4 regions of the Kitasatospora sp. NPDC093679 genome follow, and region 1 is predicted to be linked to each of the others. Evidence: riboswitches for the same ligand, from Rfam matches in the RefSeq annotation. Region 1 holds a riboswitch; each other region holds the start of a gene.
What was found. A riboswitch is a leader RNA that binds a small molecule or an ion and turns the genes downstream of it on or off. The one in region 1 is predicted to bind cobalamin.
Positions count from the first base shown of each region.

Region 2: another riboswitch for cobalamin. It lies ahead of AB0O09_RS01220 (CbtB domain-containing protein); the one in region 1 lies ahead of AB0O09_RS17180 (ribonucleoside-diphosphate reductase subunit alpha).
Region 3: another riboswitch for cobalamin. It lies ahead of AB0O09_RS30730 (prenyltransferase/squalene oxidase repeat-containing protein); the one in region 1 lies ahead of AB0O09_RS17180 (ribonucleoside-diphosphate reductase subunit alpha).
Region 4: another riboswitch for cobalamin. It lies ahead of AB0O09_RS13430 (HoxN/HupN/NixA family nickel/cobalt transporter); the one in region 1 lies ahead of AB0O09_RS17180 (ribonucleoside-diphosphate reductase subunit alpha).

Region 1 covers NZ_JBFBDW010000018.1:18,454-21,651, forward strand. The annotation lists gene AB0O09_RS17180 (ribonucleoside-diphosphate reductase subunit alpha) at 1-1,703, opposite strand, end outside; cobalamin riboswitch at 1,914-2,057, opposite strand; gene AB0O09_RS17185 (GNAT family N-acetyltransferase) at 2,648-3,142, opposite strand.
Region 2 covers NZ_JBFBDW010000001.1:270,776-273,973, forward strand. The annotation lists gene AB0O09_RS01210 (hypothetical protein) at 55-300, shown strand; gene AB0O09_RS01215 (CbtA family protein) at 441-1,205, opposite strand; gene AB0O09_RS01220 (CbtB domain-containing protein) at 1,216-1,428, opposite strand; cobalamin riboswitch at 1,464-1,622, opposite strand; gene AB0O09_RS01225 (DUF6131 family protein) at 1,897-2,052, opposite strand; gene AB0O09_RS01230 (gas vesicle protein) at 2,668-3,045, shown strand; gene gvpJ (gas vesicle protein GvpJ) at 3,112-3,198, shown strand, end outside.
Region 3 covers NZ_JBFBDW010000051.1:29,948-33,145, forward strand. The annotation lists gene AB0O09_RS30725 (hypothetical protein) at 266-463, shown strand; gene AB0O09_RS30730 (prenyltransferase/squalene oxidase repeat-containing protein) at 768-2,051, opposite strand; cobalamin riboswitch at 2,258-2,388, opposite strand; gene AB0O09_RS30735 (hypothetical protein) at 2,528-2,809, opposite strand.
Region 4 covers NZ_JBFBDW010000012.1:131,513-134,710, reverse strand. The annotation lists gene AB0O09_RS13440 (phosphatidylinositol-specific phospholipase C domain-containing protein) at 1-425, opposite strand, end outside; gene AB0O09_RS13435 (metalloregulator ArsR/SmtB family transcription factor) at 674-1,036, opposite strand; cobalamin riboswitch at 1,119-1,323, shown strand; gene AB0O09_RS13430 (HoxN/HupN/NixA family nickel/cobalt transporter) at 1,355-2,470, shown strand; gene AB0O09_RS13425 (DMT family transporter) at 2,511-3,198, opposite strand, start outside.

The DNA of each region.
Region 1 (3,198 bases):
GCGCGGGTCTCGCCGTACGCCTCGTGGCGGCCGAACTGCTCGGCGAGGTCCGCGGAGCGCTCGTAGGCGGTGAGCATGATGCGCTCGGAGATCAGGGTGGAGAGGGTCTTCGCCTCGGCGGAGTCGAAGTCGATCCGCAGCTGGAAGAAGACGTCCTGCAGGCCCATCACGCCGAGGCCGACCGGCCGCCAGCGGGAGTTGGAGGTGCCCGCCTCGGTGGTCGGGTAGAAGTTGATGTCGATGACCCGGTCGAGGAAGGTCACCGCGGTGCGGACGGTGGCGTCCAGGCGCTCCCAGTCCATCGCGTTCAGCAGGTCGGCGGCGGTGGCGCCGGCGGCCACGTGGGCGCCCAGGTTCACCGAGCCGAGGTTGCAGACGGCCGTCTCGGAGTCGTCGGTGACCTCCAGGATCTCCGTGCACAGGTTGGAGGAGTGCACGGTGCGGCCGGGCAGCGCGGTCTGGTTGGCGGCCCGGTTGGAGGCGTCCTTGAAGGTCATCCAGCCGTTGCCGGTCTGCGCCAGGGTGCGCATCATGCGGGCGTACAGGGTCTGCGCCGGGATGGTGCGGACGGCCTTGCCGGCCTGCTCGGCCTTGCGGTAGGCCTCGTCGAAGTCGGCGCCCCACAGGTCGACCAGCTCGGGCACGTCGGCGGGGGAGAACAGCGACCAGTCCTCGTCGGCGTTCACCCGGCGCATGAACTCGTCCGGGATCCAGTGCGCCAGGTTGAGGTTGTGGGTGCGCCGGGCCTCCTCGCCGGTGTTGTCGCGGAGCTCCAGGAACTCCTCGATGTCGGCGTGCCAGGTCTCCAGGTAGACGCAGGCCGCGCCCTTGCGGCGGCCGCCCTGGTTGACCGCGGCGACCGAGGAGTCCAGGGTGCGCAGGAACGGCACGATGCCGTTCGACTGGCCGTTGGTGCCGCGGATCAGGCTGCCGCGGGAGCGGATCCGCGAGTAGGACAGGCCGATGCCGCCGGCGTGCTTGGACAGCCGGGCGATCTGCGCGTAGCGGTTGTAGATCGAGTCCAGGTTGTCCAGCGGCGAGTCCAGCAGGTAGCAGGACGACATCTGGGGGTGCTTGGTGCCGGAGTTGAACAGCGTCGGAGAGGACGTCAGGTACTCCAGACGGCTCATCAGTCGGTAGAGCTCGGCCACCTCGGCCACCGACTGCTCGGTGTCGCCGATCGCGAGGCCGGCCGCCACGCGCAGCAGGAAGTACTGCGGGGTCTCGACCACCTTGCGGGTGATCGGGTGGCGCAGCAGGTAGCGGGACTGCACGGTGCGCAGGCCGAAGTACTCGAAGCGGTCGTCGCCCTGCAGGTCGACCAGCGCGTCGAAGGCGGCCGCGTGCTTGGCCACGAAGGCCGCGGTGGTGTCGCCGATCAGGCCCTCGGCGTGGCCGACGGCGATCGAGGCGGCGAAGGTGACCGCGCCCTGGGAGACCGCCTCGTCGCGGATCTCCAGCGCCAGCAGGCGGGCCGCGAGCTTCGAGTACTGCGGGTCCTCGGCGATCATCGACGCGGCGGCCTCCACGGCCAGCCCGCGGAGCTCGGCGAAGTCCGAACCGGCGTGGCGGCCGCGCAGCGCGGCGGCGGCGACGTGGCCGGGGTCCACCTGGGGGAGGTCGGTGCTGCGGTCGGTGAGCAGCCGGAGCAGCGCGGCACCGGGGTCGGGCCGGTCGTTGTCGGCGGATCCCTGGGAGGGCAGGGTGACTGAGGCAGCGACGGTCAAGGCGCACTCTCTCCTGTGGCGGCAGCGGACGCTTCGGACACCCCCGGGCCGGGGGCCGGGGGCGCGTCCGGGCATGCGCGTGGCAGGGGGGACCGGCACCGCCCGACCGTGTCGGGGGTGCGCGTCGCCACCCGGCCCACCCGCGAGGCCCGGACGTACAGCTGTGCTTCATGGCATCTGCGGGGAAGCCGGTGGCACACCGTCGGCAGGCCCTCGGACTGCGCGGGCCCGGGCGTTCACGGGCCTGCTCACCGTTGCGGGGCAGTCCCGGACTTGCACCGGGTTCCCCTGCGTCGACAGCGAGAGTGAGCATACATGTTGTGGTGTCTCCCTGATGTACCCCCATATCTTGTGCACGCTGCGTGTCGCGTCCGTGGCTGCGACGGCCTCGCCGAACGGGCCGTGCACACTTCGGGCACACCCGACCCACTCGTCGCCCCCGCGCTCCGCTCACGGAACGGCCACCGCCGCGGGAGTGTTCGGGCCCGATGGCCTACGATCTCCAGTCATGAGTGACGGTACGGGGGTGCCGCCCGGTTCGACGGGTCGGCCCGGAGCCCAGGGGATCGGCGAATCTCGCGGAGCGAGGACCGCCGGCTCTGCAGCTGGACCCTTTCCGCCGTGACCAAGTCCCTTTCCGCCGCGGCGAGGCGGCCGCTGTGCCGCCGGTCCTGGCTTCGGTGCGGTGTCGGGCTCACCCTGACCGCCTGCCCCTGCAACTCGCCGATGGCTCCGGGGCGGTTCGAGGGCGGCTCGGCCGGGTGATGCCGTGGGCATCGGCATCGGCATCGGCATCGGCTCGGCACCGTCGCCGGCGGGTGCTTCCGCCCGGCCCGTCGAGTTCACGTGCGGGTGCGGTGCGGGTGCGGGTGTCGGTGTGGTCGGGCTCCGGTCGAACGAATCGTTCGGGGCGAGTCACGTCAGAACGTCAGGGCATAGACCATCAGGTCGATACCGGGCATCGGGGCCCAGTCGCGCTCGGGGGCGCGGCGGAAACCGAGCCGTTCGTACACCCGGTGGGCGTCCGTCATGTCCGGGCGGGTGGAGAAGGCCATGCCGGTCAGGCCGAGTTCGCGGCTGCGGTCCATCGCGGCCCTGACGAGGGCCGAGCCGACTCCGCGGCCGCGGGCGGCCCGGGCGACCGCCAGCATCCGGATCTCGCCCTCGTCCGGCTGCGAGATGTCGGCCCAGGCCGTACCGCCGACCGCGAAGGTCACGCAGCCGAGCACATGCTCGTCCCGGCCGTCGACGGCGACGAGGAGCTCGGCCTCCTCGCTGCGGCGGCGGGTGTCGCGGAGGAGTCCGGCGTACGGCCCTTCGGCCAGGCTGTAGCCGTCACCGACGTAGACCTCGACCGAGAGCTCGCCGGCCGGTTCGAGGTCCCGTTCGCGGGCGCGGCGGATGACGACGTCCATCCGTCCAGTCTGCCGTCCGGGGCCCCGTCCCGGACGGCCGGGGGTCGGTGCAGCCG
Region 2 (3,198 bases), on a different contig from region 1:
CGTGTCTGACCCGCCCCGAGCCGTCCCGCATCCCCCGCAGGCGAGGTGAGCCGCATGGACTCCTGGATCAACCTGAACGCGCTCTGGAAGATCGTCGTGGTGGGGCTGCTCGCCGGAGCCGGGCTCCCCGCACTCTTCGCCGTCGGCGTACGCGTCCTCAACCCCCCGGCGGGGGAGGGCGACCATCCCGGCCGGGCCCCGGCCGCCCGTCCGCTCCACGTCGCGGTCGCCGTTCTGTGCTTCGCCGTCGTCCTCGCGGCGATCGGCTGGGGCGTGTCCGTCATCGTCAACCCCGGCTGATCCGAGCCGGGCCGGCCCGCGGACGGCGCCCGGGCCGGTCGACACGGCCCGGCCGGCACGGCCGACGGCCGGTGGGGGCGACGCGGGGTCGCTCCCACCGGCCGTCGGTGGTGGTGCCGTGCTGCCGTGCCGGTCGGACGTCAGGCCGCGGGGGCCGCCTCCGGCGAGGTGCCCGCGGCCGGGGTCGCGGTGGCGGGCTTCGGGTCGACCAGCCGCTCGGCCAGGTGGCCGAAGACCAGGGCGAAGGACGTCCACAGCGTCAGCTGAACGGCGAGCGCCGCGACGCGGAACTGCCAGAGCAGCGTGGCCGAGAAGTCCTCCGGGACCTCGTTGACCGCGGGCAGGAACGCGTACGCGAGCCCGACCGCGACGGCGAAGCAGGCGACGGCCACCACGGTGGCGTACCAGTTGCCGAGGGCCGGGGCGAGGCGCTTGCCGACGATCACCGCGGCGACGGCCAGCAGCACGCTGAGGGCCGTCATCAGGAAGTACAGCGTGGTGCGCTTGCCGATGGTCTCCGGGTCGCCCACCGACGGCGGGTTGGCCGGGTACTTGAGGAACGGCACCACGTAGACCGCGACGAGCGCCGCGGCCGACAGCAGGGCCGCGGTGGCGCGCGGCGTGAAGCGGCCGACGCGGCCGAGGGCGAAGCAGTAGGCGAGGGCGGCGATGCCGCCGAGCGCCACCCCGAACACCAGGACACCGGTGGCCAGGCCCGCAGTGGACTGCAGGGACCGGCTGACGATCTCCATCTCGTGCTCGTGGGAGTGCGACTCCTCGTACGCGATGGCCGCGTCGATGCGCGGTTCACCGAGGAAGTAGGCGACGACGAGGGCGAGCAGGCCGGACGCGAGCCCGGCCAGCATGCCGCGGACCAGGAGGCCCCTGACGATTGCGGAGTTCACGCGGCCCCCGTCAGTGGCAGGGGAAGCCGAGCAGGTGCCGGCCGTCGTGCACCCACTCGTGCACGTCCTCGCCGGAGATGAGGGACGTCGCGCCCTGCTCGGCGCCGACGAAGTAGACGAGGGCCAGCATGAGGACGGTGAAGAACACCGCCCACGGCAGGATGGTCTTCAGCGAGATGGGGGTGATCGCCGGCGCAGCGGCGGGGGCGATGGGGTGAGCCATGGCCGACCTCCTTTGGGAACACGCGTCCCGTTCGGTGGAGCACGAGCGACGGAGGCGGGTCTGACTTTCGGTCCCGGCAGGCTGCGGGGTCCGATTCACAGTGGCGCGACCGTGCCGGCATCTCACCGGACTTCCACGCACCGTCGATTTCAGTTGTCGCCCGAGAAGGTACCGCCTCCGACGGGCGGGGCCAAGGCTTGTTGCGGGGGCGCGCGAAGCACGGAGCGGACCGGGAGCCGGTTCGTATGCCCGCGGTGCCGGTTCCGCGGGCCCTGCGGCCGGCGCGCGTCGATCGCGTGATGTTGGTCGCACCACGCGGTGGCGCTCCGGACGGCCACTCAACTCGCCCGTCCGGAGCGCGGTCCGCCGCTCGGCCGCCCTCCCCGGGGGTGGACGCTCCGGGGCGGACACGGCGGCGGCGCTGCGGAGGGGGTCCGCGGCGCCGCCGGTGAGCCGGCCGTGACCGGATCAGTAGTAGTGACGGCGGCCGCCGGCGGCGTGGCCGGTGAGGCCGGCGACCCACAGGACGAGGCCGATGAGGGCGAGGATGATGCCGATGGTCCACAGGAACCCGATGCCGGTGGCGAAGCCGATGATGAGCAGAATGACGCCGAGGATGATCACGGTGGCCTCCTTGGATGTGCGGCGGGCCGTGTGGGGGAGGCGGTCCGGGGAGATGCCTGGAGCCGGTCCGCCTCCCGGCCGGGACCGGCACCGTGGTCCGGGCCCTGCCTGCTGACCAGCGCGTATACCGCGGCGTGGCCACCGTAAACGTCGGCCCGGGTCGGCCGTCGCGTCAGGTCGGCCCTCGGTCGGGCCGGCCTGCAGTCCGGACTCGGCCGCGACCGGGTGCGAGAGCATCCCCGCCCCGGAGGCGATCCCGGTGCCCGCGCCGGCGAACACCACCGGCCGTCCGGCGTCCTCCAGCGGCGTGGACGTCTCGCCGTCGAGGTCGCCGGCCGCACCGCGCACCCGCTCGACCGAGAACCGGCGGTGCTCGCCGTCGTCGGCCCGGGACGGGCTGTACCGGCGCGGCTGGAGCTTCCCGACGGCCGTTTCGGGGGACGGGCCGGACGGGCCCGGGCGCTGCCGCCGTGACCGTGCGCATCCGGCCCTCCGCGGACCGTCGCCGCCGGCGCGGCCGTCGGCACCGGAGCCGGGCCGTGGGCGGAATGACCTGTTTGAAGTGATTGAGACGGGTATGCGCCGTTTGACCCACGGCAACGGAGGGACAGGACCATGCCCCGCGAAGCCCGAGACACCGAGCCACCGCGCCGGCGTACCGGCCGCACCGACGGCTCCGCGCGAGCCGCCGACGACGGCGACGCCCGACCCGCCCGGACGGGCGGACGCCGGGTGTCCGCCGCGCAGGCGATGCGCACCGCGGCCTCGCAACTGGCCGAACTCCTCGGAAGGTCGCCGGAGTCCGTCTCCGGACTGCGCCGCACGGAGGAGGGCTGGCAGGCCGAGGTGGAAGTGGTCGAGGTCGAGCGGATCCCGGAGACCAGCAGCGTCCTGGCGAGCTACCGGGTGCAGCTGGACGAGGACGGGGAGCTGGTCGGCTACGAGCGGACCCGCCGCTACACGCGGGCCGAGGTCGACCGGCGCCGGGGGTAGTTCCGGCAGCGACGACGGACCGAACAGGAGCCGCGGTACAGCACGCGGCCGACGAGAGGAGGCGCCGTGACCGTGGTGCCGCAGAGCGGCGGAGGCAGTGTGACCACCGGAGGCGCGAGCACCGGCACGCTGTACGACGTCGTCGAACTGATC
Region 3 (3,198 bases), on a different contig from region 1:
ACGACTGGATCCCGGTGCGGCGGTCGACGTGTTCGAGGACGCGCCGGCCCCGGCGCTGGCGGGGCCGGAAGCGGGCGCCGACGGTACTGCCGATTCGGCGCCGGGCGGGTTGGACGGCGATGCAGCAGTGGCCGCCGGACCCGCGCCAGTCGGCGAAGCGCCGCCCACCGCACCGCCGGCAGTGTCTCCCGAATCGGCCGAGGCCGGACCTGTCGGGCGTGGGGCGGACGTCGCTCCCCCACCCCCGCCGCCGGACGGAGGGCGGGTGGTGGCCGAAGGCGGCGTCGGAGTCGCCGGCCGCGCCGGGTCCTTGGCGCTGCGCGGGGACGGCGGCTCGCTGCCGCCGCCGTCCTGCCACACCCAGCCCTCGATGCTGCCCCTGGGCGGGACGCGGTTGCCCGCGCCCAGCTGGCTGTACACCCAGGTGGAGGTGCCCGGCAGCATGTACCAGTACGACCAGTAGTGATCCTTGGTGACGGCCCCGCAGCCCGCCTTGGGCGCGCCGTCGAGGGCGCAGACGAACCCGCCCGCGTACGGACCGGTGCCCAACTTCACCGAGAACCCGGCCTGCTGCAACGCCTGGATACCGCTGCGCGGCGCATCCGAGCAGCCGGTACGGCTCCCGTAACCAGGGCGGTCGGGGACGCTTCTCGTCTCGACGACGACCAGCACGCCGTCGCAGCCCTCGGCCGCCCGCGCCGGCAGGGGCAGCAGCAGGCTGCCGCCCACGGCCGCGGTCGCGGCCAGGGCGGCGGCGCCGCGGCGGATCACCGGTGGCTGCCCGAGCGAAGTCGGCGGGCCGTCAGCACGGCGGCCGCGCCGAGCAGCAGCAGGGCGATCGCGGCGACGACCGGCGGCATGAGCTCGAAACCGGTGGAGGCCAGGCCGCCCGAGGACGGGGTGCCGCCGGTGTCCGTGCCCCCGGGGCCGGCCGAGTCGGACGCCACCGCGGACACGGCCGCCGAGGGCGAGCCGGAGCCGGTCGGCGAGCCCGACACCGATGCGGACGCCGAAGCCGAGGCCGAAGCCGACGAGCTGGAGGAGGCAGAGGCGCTGCCGCTCGGCGAACCGGACGGGCTCCCGCTCGCGCTCGGGCTGGGCGAAGTGCACTCGAGGGCCGGCAGACCGGCCGTGCCGAAGCGCCCGTCGACCGCCGCGAGCGACACCCCGGCGAGCGCGGGAACGGCCTGGACGGTGGCGCGCAGCGTGGTGCCGTCGACCTCGGCCTTCTGGTAGCCGATCGCGCCACGGTCGCTGCTCTTACCGGCGCAGCCGACCTGGCGGGACTTCAGCCAGGACACGCCCTTGTCCGCGGCCGTGGTGCGACCGCCGGCCCGCAGGGCCTGGACGGCGAGCGCGGTCGAGTTGGAGTTGGAGGAGGCGGTCGGTCCGGAACCGCCGAAGCCGCCGTCCGCGGCCTGCCGCTTCTCCAGCCAGTCCAGCGCCTTCGCGGCCTCCCCGCTGCGACCGACGGCCAGCAGCGCCTGCACCACGATGCCGGTGCCGTCCGCGTCCGAGGCACAGTCGGCCGGCTTGTCCGGGTAGGCCACCGGGAAGCCGCCGTCGACACACTGGTTGCCGGTCAGGAACTCGATCGCCTTCGCCGGAACGGCGTCGGCGCCCTGGCGGTCGAGGGCAAGCAGGGCGAACGCCTGGCTGAACGTGTTGGAGAAGTCCGAGACGTCCGGGCCACCGAAGGTGGCGTGGTCGGTGTAGCGGCCGCTGGGCTGGAGACGCGCGGCAAGCTCGGCGAGCAGATCGTGGCCGCCGAAGCTCTTCGGGTCCCGCTGCTGGACCTCGGCGACCAGGGCGAGCTTGGCGGCCGAACCGGCATAGATGTCACCGGGCGTGTCACCGGTCAGGTAGGAGGTCGCGTTCGCGGCGAGCCAGTCAGTGGCTGCCTTCGCCTCCCCCTTGCCCTGCCCTGCGGCCGACAGGGCGAGCACCACGTCGGCAGTCAGGCCGAAGTCCGGACCCCAGTCACCCTCGACGCGACTGCCCTCCTTCAGCTGACGGCCCGCCCAACCGGCAGCGGCCGAGGCATCCGTCACGGCGGGCGCGGCACCCGCAGAAGCCGCGGTGGCCGTCAATGCGGGCAACACGACGGCGGAGGCAACGAGCAGAACGGCAGCGGGCCGGAGCGAGGTACGCAAGGTGAACTCCTGGGGCGTCTCGTGGAGACGCACCGCAGAGCACGGCCACCGCCCGCAGGGCGAGGCACAACCTCTGGGCATCGTCCCGTAGACCACGACGGATGAGAGCCGGACAAACCCCGGGCAGGTAATCGGGCTCACCGCCGACACCGTGCCGACGGCCTACCGTTGCGGGTCAGCGCCGGACTTTCACCGGACTTCCCCTGCCAGAGGCGCTCGGCACCTTACTGCCACCCGCACACGCGCCTCAACCGCCCGGACACAGAATGTGACCAGCGGCACGCAGAACACGCACTGCCCGAACGGGACCAGTCCGCGACAGGCCCCGCCGACCCCGCGGGGCGGCTCCCCGTAGCGCCGGCGGGACACGGGGGTCAGGGCCGATGCGGGCCGATGCCGGTGGTCAGCCAGCGCGGCTCCGTCACGGCCAGGACCAACGCAAGGACGCAGGCCGTGGCCAACCATGCGACACCCACCCCGGTAAGGCCGTAGCGGGGCATCAGCACCAGGGTGAGGACCAGCAGCAGGCCGGCGAAGACGAGCTGCTGACCCGCCAGGAAAGACCAGGGCCTGCCCCACCCGGTGGCAGAGCGCAGCCCAGGCTGCAGCCAGCCGCAGCGCCGTGCCGCGGCCGAGCAGCGGACCGATGCCCTCATCGGGCACGGGCTGCCGACCGGTGGGGTCCTGTCAGACACAGGTGGCCGAGCGGACTACTCCTCGCCGTTCGGGCCGGCGACAGTGCGGCGCCAGCGACCACAGCAGTCGTATCCCGGGCCGCCGGGCCGCGGGGCGGGTGAGTCGCCGCTGCAACACGCAACCGCCCGGCCTGCCGGGACCGGGTCGGACGTCCTGGCTACCAGGGGAACAGGGCTGCTACGGGCCGGCCGGCGGTGGGCAACCTCGGCGATGCGAGCACGGTGCCGCATGAGATGGCCTGCCCGGGAACCACTCGTCTGCCCCGATGCACCGTCAGCATCCCCGCACGGCAGAACGCGGCCGGGCTGAGTACGCGGCTGGATCGGCCCCTCTCCGGGGGCCGGTCCAG
Region 4 (3,198 bases), on a different contig from region 1:
GCGGCGAACCCGCCCTTGAGCTCCAGCTTGACGACGAGCGGGCCGCTGGACGGGTGGGCGGCGAGCCAGATCCGCAGGTCGTCGAGGCAGTACTCGAGGTTCTTGTTGGTGCCGCCGCTGTACAGCGTCGCCGGGCCGGTGGCGGCGGTGCAGTTGTTGGCGTTGCCGAGCGGGTTGGAGTGGCTGACCTTCCACTCCTTGGTGACGGTGTCCGTCCACGCGTCGAGCTCGATCATGCCGGTGCCGGTGTCCAGGCTCTGCGCGAGGAAGGGGAAGGCGGCCGGGTCGTAGGTGTTGTGGATCCCGACGGCGGTGGCCGAACCGAACGGCAGGCCGCCGCCGGTGGCGGCGCCGGACTGGTGCGCGGGGAGCAGGGTGGCGGCCGCGGCCAGCAGCCCCACGGCGAACGTACGGCGAAGCTTCACGGGTGTCTCCTCGTCAGGAGCCTGGGGACGGCGGGCCGGACGGACCGCCTCCGGAAGCATGGGGCACCGGAACGGCTTCGAGGTGACATGACAAGAAAACTTGGCTGAAGCTGACCCCCCGTCCCGCTGACAAACCGTCAGGAAGCCCTCATTCCGTGCAGGGGTCCGTGCCGTGCAGGGGTCCGTGCCGTGCAGCGGTTCGTGCCGTGCGGCGGTCGTGCCGTGCGGCGGTCGTTCCGAGCGGGCGCTCAGTCGGCGCGCCCCAGCACCCCGTGCTCCAGCACCTCGGCCACCGCGGTGTCGGTCAGCCGGTAGCGCACCACCCGGCCGTCCCGCTCGCCCTCGACCACGCCCGCGGCGCGCAGCAGCCGCAGCGCCTGGGAGACCGCCGGATCGCGCATCCCGGTGGCCAGCGCCAGGTCGGTGACGGCCAGCGGCCCGGTGGTGTGCAGGGCGAGCAGCAGCGCCAGCCGCCCCGGGTCGGCGAGCAGGCCGAACAGCTCCGCCCAGGCCCGGACCCGCCCGGTGTCGCCGATCCCGGCGATCGCCTCGCAGACCCGGTGCCCGTCGATGGTGCGGTGGCCTGCGCGATCGGCGGGGAGGAGGTGCATGGCGGCATTCTCGCAGGCCGACCGGCCGTGATCTACGACACCTGCGCGGTTGTGCAGGCTTGCAGCTGTCGGTCCGTCACCCCTACGGTGGAGCAGCCGTGGTGTTCGGGAAGACCGGTGCAGGACCTCGGGGTCCGAGTCCGGAGCGGCCCTCGCCACTGTGAACGGGGAGTCAATCCGTACCCCTCGCGGGTCACTGGGCGCAGGCGCGCCCGGGAAGGCCGGGTACGGGCACCGTCAGAACCTCCCCGTGAGCCAGGAGACCGGCCACGGCACCTCACGACGTCATTCCACGAGGTGTTGGAGCGTGAACCGCAGATGACCCTGCCCGCAACCGGTACGGCCGCGCCGCCGACCGCCCCCGGCCTGCCCGCCTTCCGCTGGCGCCGGGAGGACACCCTCCGCACGGCCGGCCTGCTGGCGGTCATCCTGGCGATGCACGTGGCCGCCTTCGGCACGCTCTTCCTGCTGGTGGTGCCGGAGCGCTACGAGGTCGGCACCCAGGTCTTCGGCGCCGGACTCGGCATCACCGCCTACACCCTGGGCATGCGGCACGCCTTCGACGCCGACCACATCGCGGTGATCGACAACACCACCCGCAAGCTGATGGCCGACGGCCGGAGACCGGTCTCGGTGGGCTTCTGGTTCGCCCTCGGCCACTCGTCGATGGTGGTGCTGATGGCCGCCCTGGTCGCGGGCGGCGCCCAGCTGGCCGGGGTGCTGATGGACGACGGCTCGACCACCCACCAGGTGCTCGGCACCATCGGCACCACCGCCTCCGGCGCCTTCCTCTACCTGATCGCCGCGCTCAACCTGGCGGCCCTGCTCGGCATCCTGCGGGTCTTCCGGGCGATGCGGGCCGGCACCTTCGACGAGGCGGAGCTCGAACGGCAGCTCGACTCGCGCGGCCTGATGAACCGTGTCCTGCGCCGCGCCACCCGCTCGATCTCCCGCCCCGGCCAGATGTTCCCGGTCGGCATGGTGCTGGGCCTCGGCTTCGACACCGCCACCGAGGTGACGCTGATGGTGATGGCCGGCTCGGGCGCCGCGGCGGGCCTGCCCTGGTACGCGATCGTCTGCCTGCCGCTGCTGTTCGCCGCCGGGATGAGCCTGTTCGACACCCTCGACGGCACGTTCATGAACTTCGCCTACCAGTGGGCGTTCTCCAACCCCGTCCGCAAGGTGTTCTACAACCTCGCCATCACCGGCCTGTCGATCGCGGTGGCCTTCGTCATCGGCACGATCGAGCTCGTCGCGGTGCTGCACGACAAGCTCGGCCTGACCGACCCGGTGAGCGGCTGGATCGCCGGACTCAGCCTGGACAACGTCGGCTTCGTCATCGTCGGCCTGTTCGTGGTGGTGTGGGCGGCGGCGATCGGCTACTGGCGGATCGCCCGGGTCGAGCAGCGCTGGACGCCCGGTGGGGCGGGCTGAGATGGCCCGCGGGCGACCGCGCCGATCGGCGGACGGGGTGTCAGCCCGCCGCCAGCAGCAGCGTGCCCGCCACCGCGAGGCCCGCGCCGAGCAGTTGGACGCGCCGCAGCCGCTCCTTGAGCAGCCCCCGGGCCATCAGGGCGGTGACCACGGGGTAGAGCGAGGCCAGCACCGCGGCGACGGCCACCGACCCGCGGTGCGAGGCGGCGGCGAAGGCGGCGTTCGCGGCGACGTCGGCCACCCCGACCGCGGTCAGTGCGGGCAGGCTCCGCCGCAGCGCCCCCGGTGCACCGGGCTCCCGCCCACGGCGCCCGGCCAGCAGGACGCCGCCGCCGACCGCCACGTTGCAGAGCCGCTGCACGCACAGCACGAGCAGCAGCCCGCCGCCGTCGGAGGCCCGGGCGACCAGGGCCATCACCGTGCCCATGCCGAGGGCCGCCGTCAGCGTCAGCACCAGCACCCGCAGGCCGACCGTGCCGCCGCCGCGACGCGGACCGCCGGCCAGGGCGACGCCGAGCACGGCGACCGCGATGCCGGCGGCCTGCGCCGGGCCGGGGCGCTCCCCGAGCAGCAGCCCGAGCCCGACCGGCACCGCGACGCCGACGGTCGCCAGCGGCGAGACCACCCCCATGGGCCCGAGCGCGAGGGCGCGGTAGAAGGCGAGGAGGGCGAACGGCCCGATCACCCCCGCCGCCACCGCGTACCAGAGGCCGGCGGAGGCCGCGCCC